One region of the Halalkalibacterium halodurans genome, then DNA from elsewhere that is predicted to be linked to it. Evidence: a T-box and tRNA genes for the amino acid it is inferred to sense, from the RefSeq annotation. Region 1 holds a T-box; the other holds one or more tRNA genes.
The links. A T-box is a leader RNA that pairs with one kind of tRNA and senses whether it is charged. The one in region 1 lies ahead of pheS (phenylalanine--tRNA ligase subunit alpha), so its partner is inferred to be a tRNA-Phe.
Positions count from the first base shown of each region.

Region 2: it encodes a tRNA-Phe, which carries the amino acid that the T-box ahead of pheS (phenylalanine--tRNA ligase subunit alpha) is inferred to sense. The anticodon was not compared.

Region 1 covers NZ_CP040441.1:3,250,775-3,255,897, reverse strand. The annotation lists gene FED51_RS15835 (hypothetical protein) at 1-423, opposite strand, end outside; gene sspI (small acid-soluble spore protein SspI) at 641-847, opposite strand; gene FED51_RS15825 (TrmH family RNA methyltransferase) at 964-1,719, shown strand; T-box leader at 1,781-2,011, shown strand; gene pheS (phenylalanine--tRNA ligase subunit alpha) at 2,148-3,182, shown strand; gene pheT (phenylalanine--tRNA ligase subunit beta) at 3,198-5,123, shown strand, end outside.
Region 2 covers NZ_CP040441.1:1,030,379-1,035,501, reverse strand. The annotation lists gene FED51_RS05105 (PHP domain-containing protein) at 1-212, shown strand, start outside; gene FED51_RS05100 (ISL3-like element IS651 family transposase) at 276-1,493, opposite strand; tRNA gene FED51_RS05095 (tRNA-Arg) at 1,717-1,793, opposite strand; tRNA gene FED51_RS05090 (tRNA-Leu) at 1,809-1,897, opposite strand; tRNA gene FED51_RS05085 (tRNA-Cys) at 1,924-1,994, opposite strand; tRNA gene FED51_RS05080 (tRNA-Gly) at 2,002-2,076, opposite strand; tRNA gene FED51_RS05075 (tRNA-Gln) at 2,081-2,155, opposite strand; tRNA gene FED51_RS05070 (tRNA-His) at 2,169-2,244, opposite strand; tRNA gene FED51_RS05065 (tRNA-Trp) at 2,263-2,336, opposite strand; tRNA gene FED51_RS05060 (tRNA-Tyr) at 2,348-2,432, opposite strand; tRNA gene FED51_RS05055 (tRNA-Thr) at 2,487-2,562, opposite strand; tRNA gene FED51_RS05050 (tRNA-Phe) at 2,568-2,643, opposite strand; tRNA gene FED51_RS05045 (tRNA-Asp) at 2,654-2,730, opposite strand; tRNA gene FED51_RS05040 (tRNA-Met) at 2,735-2,811, opposite strand; tRNA gene FED51_RS05035 (tRNA-Val) at 2,988-3,063, opposite strand; tRNA gene FED51_RS05030 (tRNA-Glu) at 3,098-3,169, opposite strand; tRNA gene FED51_RS05025 (tRNA-Ser) at 3,183-3,276, opposite strand; tRNA gene FED51_RS05020 (tRNA-Asn) at 3,278-3,352, opposite strand; rRNA gene rrf (5S ribosomal RNA) at 3,362-3,477, opposite strand; rRNA gene FED51_RS05010 (23S ribosomal RNA) at 3,886-5,123, opposite strand, start outside.

The sequences.
Region 1 (5,123 bases):
ACTTAATAGAATTTTCCTTTGCTTCTCTGCATCTACAATGGTATCTATGTTGATGATCACTTTGATTTGTTCTTCTTTCTCATCTTCTTGAGGACAAAACAATGCTTCACAACGGCATTGCTTTACAGAAAATGTTAACGTCACCTCTTTCGGAGCTGAAATAAGTAACTCTTTTGTCGCTGAAAAAGAGATCGGATTTGATGATAGTTGATTGGTGGTGACGACGACAAAACCACTAATCGTAATCGTCACCTGTTGAAGGAAGAGCGTTTCGCCTGTTTGAAGCTTGGTTAGTTCGAGGAGCTGCTTTCGCCGCGAAACGATTTCTTTATAGTGAATCGCATTAGTTTTCAAGGGGTCAAGACGCTGTCCCATTTCATCGGATAAATAACAGGAAAGCTCTGAAGGGGCGAAAGGCGACATGATGATCACTCCGGTTCCAATACTCTCATAGCTGTAATGTTATGATGGTAGCTATCTTTTACTTATGGTATGTGACTCATTTGGTATCTGTGCCCACTCTCCGTGCGTGAGGTCTATTTCATCGTCAACATGGAGAGAATAGACGATGAGAGGAATGGTGCCCTCTCTATAAATAAAAAGCCTCCCATGATATGCTTCATGGAGAGGCGAGAGCGCGTTACTGTAAGCCTTGACTAATTTGTTCACACAACTGGTCTTTTTGCTGCTCGTTACAGTTTTTCCAATATACTTCGAATAAGACACCGAGACCTGGGAGCATTTTTTCTTCACCACTTTGAATGGCGTCAACAATCGTTGCTTCAACCTCTTGTTCGTTACTTCCTTGAATGTTTGCCATGATTGCTTGACGTAAATTAAAATTCATTTTGATCACCTCAGCTTTATAAATGGTCGTTCGAGATTAGTATGTCTGATTGAAGTCTGGATTATAACGAAAATATTGGGTAAGATGTGGACAAACGGATAAAAAAGGAGTATAGAATGAAACAAATCGATTCACCGAAAAATGAACTAGTCAAAAAATGGAAAAAATTACATACAAAAAAAGGACGGGATCAATCAGGACAGTTTCTGATCGAAGGATATCATCTTGTGGAGGAGGCATTAAAATCCACTATTACGATTGAGACGATTTTAGTGACTGAATCGGTGACTCTCCCGACCGCTTGGCATGTAGATGAGCGGGACGTTATCCTCGTCAGCGATCGGGTCATGGCTGATTTAACAGAAACAAAAACACCACAAGGGATCGCGGCCATTTGTCACATTCCAGACGAGCCTAGCTTTCAAGAGTTAGAAGGGATGTTTCTTTGCATTGATCACGTTCAAGATCCAGGTAATGTGGGAACAATGATTCGGACGTGCGATGCGGCAGGGATGTCGGCTGTCATTGTAAGTGAGGGGAGTGTTGACATTTACAACAGCAAAGTAGTTCGCGCTTCCCAAGGTTCGATTTTTCACTTACCGGTTATTAAAGGAGATCTTCACGGGTGGGTGGATCAATTTAAAGAAGCCGGAATCCCTGTTTTCGGAACAGCCTTAGAAGGAGGAAGCACTTACACAGCGATTGAGCCGCAAGCGCGATTTGCTTTGCTAGTGGGAAATGAAGGAGAAGGTGTTGAGCCAGAGCTATTGGATAAAGCTGATCAAAACTTGTACATCCCTCTTTACGGGAAGGCTGAGTCGTTAAACGTAGCGGTGGCAACAGGAATTCTCCTTTATTATTTGCGAGATTAGGCGCCAAATGGAGTTGCAACCTCAAGTGAATTTCACTATAATAGACACATCCAAATAGTATGAAAATGCGTGGAAAGAGAGTAGTAAGCTGAACCCTACCAACCAGGGACGAGATGCCAGCGACTGAAAGCACCTCGATGGAAAGGACAGCTGAATTCGCTCTGGAGCAGGCACTGGAACACAAGCGCATAGCTTGTTAAGGTGATCCCGGCAACAGCCGTTATGGAAATGAAGAGGATGCACTCAGTTTGTGCATCAATTAGGGTGGTATCGCGAAACCTTCGTCCCTTGTTTGGGAACGAAGGTTTTTTTGCACTTGCAGAAAAGTTTAATTTCTATAAAGGATGAGCTGCCATCATTTTAAACTTGGCCTTAACGTTTGTTGCTTTAACCTAACATTCGATTGGTATTAAAGGAGGATATGGTACATGAGAGAACAATTAGAGGCGTTGCGTGATGACGCGATCAAAAAAATTGAGCAGGCACAAGAGAAAAAAGTGGTGCAAGAGATTCGTGTCAAATACCTAGGAAAAAAAGGGCCCGTAACGGAAGTGCTACGCGGCATGGGAAAGCTTTCACCAGAAGAGCGTCCAGTTATTGGCCAATTGGCAAATGACGTTCGTGAAGCGATTGGAAAGGCGATTGAGTCCAAAATGGAAGCTTTGGAGCAAGCGGAGATTCACCGTAAGCTTCAAGAGGAGACAATCGATGTCACCTTACCAGGTCGCCCAGTATTAAAAGGGGGGGCCCATCCGTTAACTGCGACGATCACAGAAGTGGAAGACTTATTCATCGGACTTGGCTTCTCTGTTGCGGAAGGACCACAAATTGAAACCGATTATTATAACTTTGAGGCGTTAAATTTACCGAAGGATCACCCGGCCCGTGATATGCAAGACTCCTTCTATTTTACGGATGAACTGCTGCTTCGTACACAAACGTCCCCTGTTCAAGCGAGAACAATGGAAAAATATAAAGGAAAAGGGCCGATTAAAATCATTTGTCCCGGGAAAGTGTTTCGCCGCGATGACGATGATGCGACACACTCTCACCAATTCATGCAAATCGAAGGTCTTTACGTCGACCATGGGGTACGTATGAGTGATTTAAAAGGAGTGCTCCAAGCCTTTGCTAAATCATTCTTCGGGGAAGAGCGCTCCATTCGTCTGCGCCCAAGCTTTTTTCCGTTCACTGAGCCGTCTGTTGAAGTGGACGTCTCTTGCGGAATTTGCCACGGGGACGGGTGCCGCTTCTGTAAGCAAACAGGTTGGATTGAAATTTTAGGCGCTGGGATGGTTCATCCGCGCGTCCTTGAAATGAGTGGCTTTAATCCGAATGAATATAGTGGTTTTGCATTTGGTATGGGAGTTGAGCGACTTTCCATGCTGAAATACGGTATCGATGATATTCGCCACTTCTATACAAATGATCGCCGGTTCTTGGCACAATTCAAGCGAGTGTAAGGGGGAAATTCAAACATGTTAGTATCCTATCAATGGTTAAAGCAATACGTCGATCTTGACGGTATTTCCGCAGAGGAAGTAGCGGAAAAGCTGACGCGCGGGGGGATTGAGGTTGACATCATTCATGACTTAAATCAAGGAGCAACAGGGGTGGTCGTCGGCCATGTCCTTGAATGTCGCCAGCACCCAAATGCAGATAAATTGAACCTATGTCAAGTAGAGATTGGGGAAGAAGAGCCTGTACAAATTGTGTGCGGTGCGCCAAACGTCGCAGCGGGTCAAAAGGTGGCTGTCGCCAAGGTTGGAGCCGTTCTCCCGGGTAATTTTAAAATTAAAAAAGCAAAGCTTCGCGGTGAGCTATCCCAAGGGATGATTTGTTCATTGCAGGAGCTTGGCGTAGAAAATAAATTTGTGCAAAAAGAATTCGCTGACGGCATCTATGTTTTTTCAGACGACGTTGAAATCGGGAGCGACGCTTTGGAAGCTCTCAATCGCTATGACCAAGTACTTGAGTTGGACTTGACGCCGAATCGTTCCGACTGTTTAAACATGTACGGAGTGGCCTATGAAGTGGCGGCGCTCTTCGACAAAGAGGTTCATTGGCCTACTGCCGAAAGTAGTGGAACTGATGGTCAAGCAAGCGATTATGTATCGGTTGAAATTGAAGATATCGAGAAGAACCCGTATTACGGGGCGACGATTATTAAAAATGTGAAAGTCGGACCATCGCCTTTATGGCTGCAAAATCGTCTCATTGCTGCTGGCATTCGTCCGATTAGCAACGTCGTCGATGTAACAAACTATGTTCTCCTTGAATACGGTCAGCCGCTTCATGCGTTTGACTACGATCGCTTAGGATCAAACAAAGTGGTCACTCGCCTTGCAAAAGAAGGAGAGAAAATGGTTACTCTAGATGATATAGAACGGACGTTACAAGCAGACCACCTGCTCATTACAAATGGACGTGATCCTGTGGCCATTGCTGGTGTCATGGGGGGAGCTACATCTGAGGTGCAGGAAGATACTACAACGGTACTCCTTGAAGCGGCTTATTTTGATCCGGCTACGGTGCGGAAAGCCTCTCGGGATCTGGGACTACGGAGTGATTCAAGCTCACGGTTTGAAAAGGGGGTTGATCCGAAACGGGTGAGGGAAGCAGCGGCAAGAGCGGCCACACTCATCGCGGAAGTAGCTGGAGGCACCGTTGTTGGTGGTGTCGTCGAAGCTGGCGAGCTTGCGATTGAAGAACCAGTCGTTTCTTTGAATCTTCCCCACATGAATCAACGTCTTGGTATGGAACTTTCTCACGATGAAGTGGCAGCGATTTTTGACAGACTCGGTTTTGCTTATACGGTTGAAAACGATACGTTCGAAGTAACAGCCCCGTCGAGACGAGGCGATATTCGAATCGAGGAAGATTTATTTGAGGAAGTGGCCCGTTTATATGGCTATGACAACATCCCGACAACGTTCCCGGTAGGAGGAACAACTCGTGGTGGTTTAACGGACTATCAACAGAAGCGTCGAAAAATTCGCCGGTATTTAGAAGGGGCAGGCTTATTTGAAGTGATGACGTATTCATTAACGAGTGAAGAAAAGGCAAAGGGACTTCAAGGGGAAAATGAAGATTACTTACCGATTCGTGTAGCCATGCCGATGAGTGAAGAGCGAAGCACCATGCGAACGAGCTTAGTGCCACATTTGCTTGATGTGGTGCAATACAACTTGAACCGAAAGCAAGAAGCGTTGTTTATTTACGAGCTCGGATCTGTGTTTTTAAGCAAGGAAGAAACGTTAACAAAACAGCCAGAGGAACGAGAAATGCTTGCAGGTGCATTGACTGGGCTTTGGACGGAGCATTTATGGCAAGGAGAGAAAAAAGCCGTCGACTTCTTTGTCGTAAAAGGCATTCTTGAAGGAATGTTCGCAGAGTTAGGCTTA
Region 2 (5,123 bases), 2.1 Mb from region 1:
ATCTACCGGTAGTCGCTGGTAGTGATACACACCATCATTTTCAATATGGATGCACGTACAATGAATCAACAATGGATGTTCAATCCATAGCTGATTTAAAACGAATGATCCGAACAGGAGCCTATCGCCTCGCGATCTCGCCGTGCCTTCATGATAAAGTAAAAGCAGCCTCAGCCATTAAAAAGCTTTTGAAGAGTCAAATCGTGGTTTAGTCCATAATAACAAAAAAGGGTTCTTAGTCAAATGTTGGGGTGGCATAGGAGGGCGAGCCCCTCTTATCCTACCCCGAATGTTTGATGTTTGAATTGATGATGCAAGAGAATACGGTTTCGCAAGCGATCATAACGCCGAAAACCAAAGGCATTTCTCTTAATCACCTTCGTTTGATTATTCAGTCCTTCAATAAAACCATTGTTTAAGCCAAACGCGAAGCTATTCAAGATCTCGGTCTGCCAGTTCTTCAGCGTCTGAATGGCTTGGTGGAACTCCTTTAACGGGCTCGCCTCCACTCTTCGGTAAAAGGCGTAGAGCCCTTGTTTCACCTCGCTCATTCGTCCTTCCCTTCCTTGCATCTTCGCTTCTTGATACCACTGACGAAAATGTTCTTTTAGCTCATACGCTTCCCTTAAATCAGGGGATAGCTCTAGGTACCGCTCCACCTTCTTCTTTTGCTTATCATCCAGTCCTTCTCTCTCTTTCTGAAACAGATGTTTGATCCGTTTACATCGTTTTCGATGATACGGATGGAACGCTTTTTGCACTCGGCGGCGAACCTCTTCCAGAGCCCAGTAGATGTAACGACAGAAATGGAACGGATCCCCAATGATGAGCGGGTGGCCTAAGGCCTTTTGAACAGCCGACTTGAAGGTATAACTTAGATCCATCACGACTGTTTTCACATGATGACCCTTCTCTTGAAGATATCGTTTAAGCGTATCGGCTTTACGATCCGGTAAGATATCCAGTGGCTTCCGTGTATCTGCATCCGCAATGATCACTTGATATTTCCCCGCATTCGTATCCCCTTTGTAATCATCAATCGCAATCCGAGGAGGAAGGTGATCCACCTTCTTCACGAGGGGGGCCGCCAATTGATCAAACCGGCGCATGGCAGTTGTCACGGACGTTTGGAATTGATTCGCTGTGTCCGTAAAGTTCTTCCCTTGAATGAGCCGTAAGCGAAACGCTTGATTCCATTCCACTGTCTGACGCTGATATCGCTCTACAAAACAGGCTTTCTCCGCAAACCGCTTCCCGCATCTGCACGCGTACCGGCGCTTTCGATAGAATAGATACACCCACCGTTCAAAGAGCTTGAGATGTTGAACTTTTTGGATGCGGTAATCATGGATTCTCTCGGTTCTCTCCCCGCAGGATGGGCAACGATGAGGCGTTCGCGGCATTTCTACATGGAGCGCGATAAAGCCCTCTCGTTCCTCCATCTTTGTGACCTTCACACCTTTTAATCCGGGCAAATCCATGGTAAAATTCATCGTACACGCAGCTCCTATCCTTTCTTTGTTTCTAGGCAATTCAAGGATAATGGATAAAGGAGCCTGCGTGCATTTTTTTTGCCCTCTTTTGTGCAAAAACCACAACATTTATTGTAGAGCCTTTTTTTGCCCTCTTTTGTGCAAAAACCCCAACATTTATTGTAGAGCCCAAAAAAGAGCATTGGATCATCCAATGCTCTTTGTATGTACGTATATATAGAAATGGCGCGCCCGAGAGGAGTCGAACCCCTAACCTTTTGATCCGTAGTCAAACGCTCTATCCAATTGAGCTACGGGCGCAAAGCTTGTCTAAAATGGTGCCGAGGGCCGGACTCGAACCGGCACGGTAGTCACCTACCGCAGGATTTTAAGTCCTGTGTGTCTGCCAATTCCACCACCCCGGCAAGGAATTACGTGGAAAGATCAAAAAAGGCGGCACCCGGATTCGAACCGGGGATAAGGGTTTTGCAGACCCGTGCCTTACCACTTGGCTATGCCGCCAAAGCTTTGGAGCGGAAGACGGGATTCGAACCCGCGACCCCCACCTTGGCAAGGTGGTGTTCTACCACTGAACTACTTCCGCTTATTGGCTGGGCTAGCTGGATTCGAACCAGCGCATCACGGAGTCAAAGTCCGTTGCCTTACCGCTTGGCTATAGCCCAATATCAAAACTAATGGGGCGACTGATGGGAATCGAACCCACGAGTGCCGGAGCCACAATCCGGTGCGTTAACCACTTCGCCACAGTCGCCACACTGAAATGATAAATTGGCAGGGGCAGTAGGAATCGAACCCACACCGGAGGTTTTGGAGACCTCTGTTCTACCGTTAAACTATGCCCCTATGAAAATAAATGGTGGAGGGGGACGGATTCGAACCGCCGAACCCTGAGGGAGCGGATTTACAGTCCGCCGCGTTTAGCCACTTCGCTACCCCTCCATTAAGGAACAATATCTATGATACCGAAAAATCATCATATCGTCAATGGAAAAATGGTGCCGGCCAGAGGACTTGAACCCCCAACCTACTGATTACAAGTCAGTTGCTCTACCAATTGAGCTAGACCGGCACAGATGGTGGCTCGGGACGGAATCGAACCGCCGACACATGGATTTTCAGTCCATTGCTCTACCGACTGAGCTACCGAGCCTTATGTATAATGGCGGTCCGGACGGGACTCGAACCCGCGACCTCCTGCGTGACAGGCAGGCATTCTAACCAACTGAACTACCGGACCTTATTGGTTGCGGGGGACGGATTTGAACCGCCGACCTTCGGGTTATGAGCCCGACGAGCTACCAGACTGCTCCACCCCGCGTCGTTATAAAGTATATGGATGATGTTTTTTCTAAGAAGCAGGACCTCTCCTCTTCTTGCTTTCTCACAGACGCCATCATGCGTCGAGGTTACTCGTTGCTTTCTCGGCAGAAGTTTCGCTCATTGCTCCACCCCGCGTCGTTATAAAGTATATGAGTAATTTTCTTAATGAGTGAATGGTGGAGGATGACAGGATCGAACTGCCGACCCCCTGCTTGTAAGGCAGGTGCTCTCCCAGCTGAGCTAATCCTCCAATACATAAAGGACATAAAGTCCTAAAGAAAGAATGACCCGTACGGGATTCGAACCCGTGTTACCGCCGTGAAAGGGCGGTGTCTTAACCACTTGACCAACGGGCCACGGTAATTTATCTGGCGGAGAGCGAGGGATTCGAACCCTCGAGACGGTTTGTCACCGCCTACACGATTTCCAATCGTGCTCCTTCGGCCAACTCGGACAGCTCTCCGTGGCTCCACAGGTAGGACTCGAACCTACGACCGATCGGTTAACAGCCGATTGCTCTACCACTGAGCTACTGTGGAACATTAGTTGCTTGGCAGCGTCCTACTCTCGCAGGGGCAAGGCCCCAACTACCATCGGCGCTGAAGAGCTTAACGACCGTGTTCGGCATGGGAACGGGTGTGACCTCTTCGCTATCGCCACCAAACCTTTCTACGTCAGATGATCGGCGAGCTTTTTTGTCAGCTACGCTTGTTCCTTCCTGTCACGTATGTTGATATACGCTCAGTTCGTCACTCGCTTGCTTCCGCAAATCTCTTGATCCTCTTTGTAGATAGTTACGGCTTCCGATCAACGTCGCATTTTGGTGTCATCTTCACTCCTCCAGATCCTCACGTACCGTGAGTACACTCCGGTCTGTCGTCGCTCGATTCCTAAAACTGCTCGTTTCTCGAAACCCTTTTCTTTGGACGTAAGAGAATAATCTCTTGATCACGGCTTCCGATTAACGTCGCATGGTGCGATGTTGTATCGAAGCTTCTTTGGAGAACAAGATTCTCTCAAAACTAGATAATGGGACGCTTCTCGAGTTCGAGACGTTGCTTTTGATTTGTTTTTGGATAAGTCCTCGACCGATTAGTATCTGTCAGCTTCACGTGTCGCCACGCTTCCACACCAGACCTATCAACCTCATCATCTCTAAGGGGTCTTACTGGATTTACTCCATGGGAAATCTCATCTTGAGGGGGGCTTCATGCTTAGATGCTTTCAGCACTTATCCCGTCCACACGTAGCTACCCAGCGATGCTCCTGGCGGAACAACTGGTACACCAGCGGTGTGTCCATCCCGGTCCTCTCGTACTAAGGACAGCTCCTCTCAAATTTCCTACGCCCGCGACGGATAGGGACCGAACTGTCTCACGACGTTCTGAACCCAGCTCGCGTACCGCTTTAATGGGCGAACAGCCCAACCCTTGGGACCTACTTCAGCCCCAGGATGCGATGAGCCGACATCGAGGTGCCAAACCTCCCCGTCGATGTGAACTCTTGGGGGAGATAAGCCTGTTATCCCCAGGGTAGCTTTTATCCGTTGAGCGACGGCCCTTCCATACGGCACCGCCGGATCACTAAGCCCGACTTTCGTCCCTGCTCGACTTGTAGGTCTCGCAGTCAAGCTCCCTTTTGCCTTTGCACTCTACGAATGATTTCCAACCATTCTGAGGGAACCTTTGGGCGCCTCCGTTACTGTTTAGGAGGCGACCGCCCCAGTCAAACTGCCCACCTGACACTGTCCCTGAACCGGATCACGGTTCGAGGTTAGAATGTCAATACCGTCAGGGTAGTATCCCACCAGCGCCTCCACCGAAGCTAGCGCTCCGGCTTCCAAGGCTCCTACCTATCCTGTACAAACGGTACCAACATCCAATATCAAGCTACAGTAAAGCTCCATGGGGTCTTTCCGTCCTGTCGCGGGTAACCTGCATCTTCACAGGTACTATAATTTCACCGGGTCTCTCGTTGAGACAGTATCCAAGTCGTTACACCATTCGTGCGGGTCGGAACTTACCCGACAAGGAATTTCGCTACCTTAGGACCGTTATAGTTACGGCCGCCGTTTACTGGGGCTTCAATTCAGAGCTTCTCCCGAAGGGATAACCCCTCCTCTTAACCTTCCAGCACCGGGCAGGTGTCAGCCCCTATACTTCGCCTTGCGGCTTCGCAGAGACCTGTGTTTTTGCTAAACAGTCGCTTGGATCTTTTCACTGCGGCTCTCTCGGGCTTGCACCCTATCAGAGCACCCCTTCTCCCGAAGTTACGGGGTCATTTTGCCGAGTTCCTTAACGAGAGTTCTCC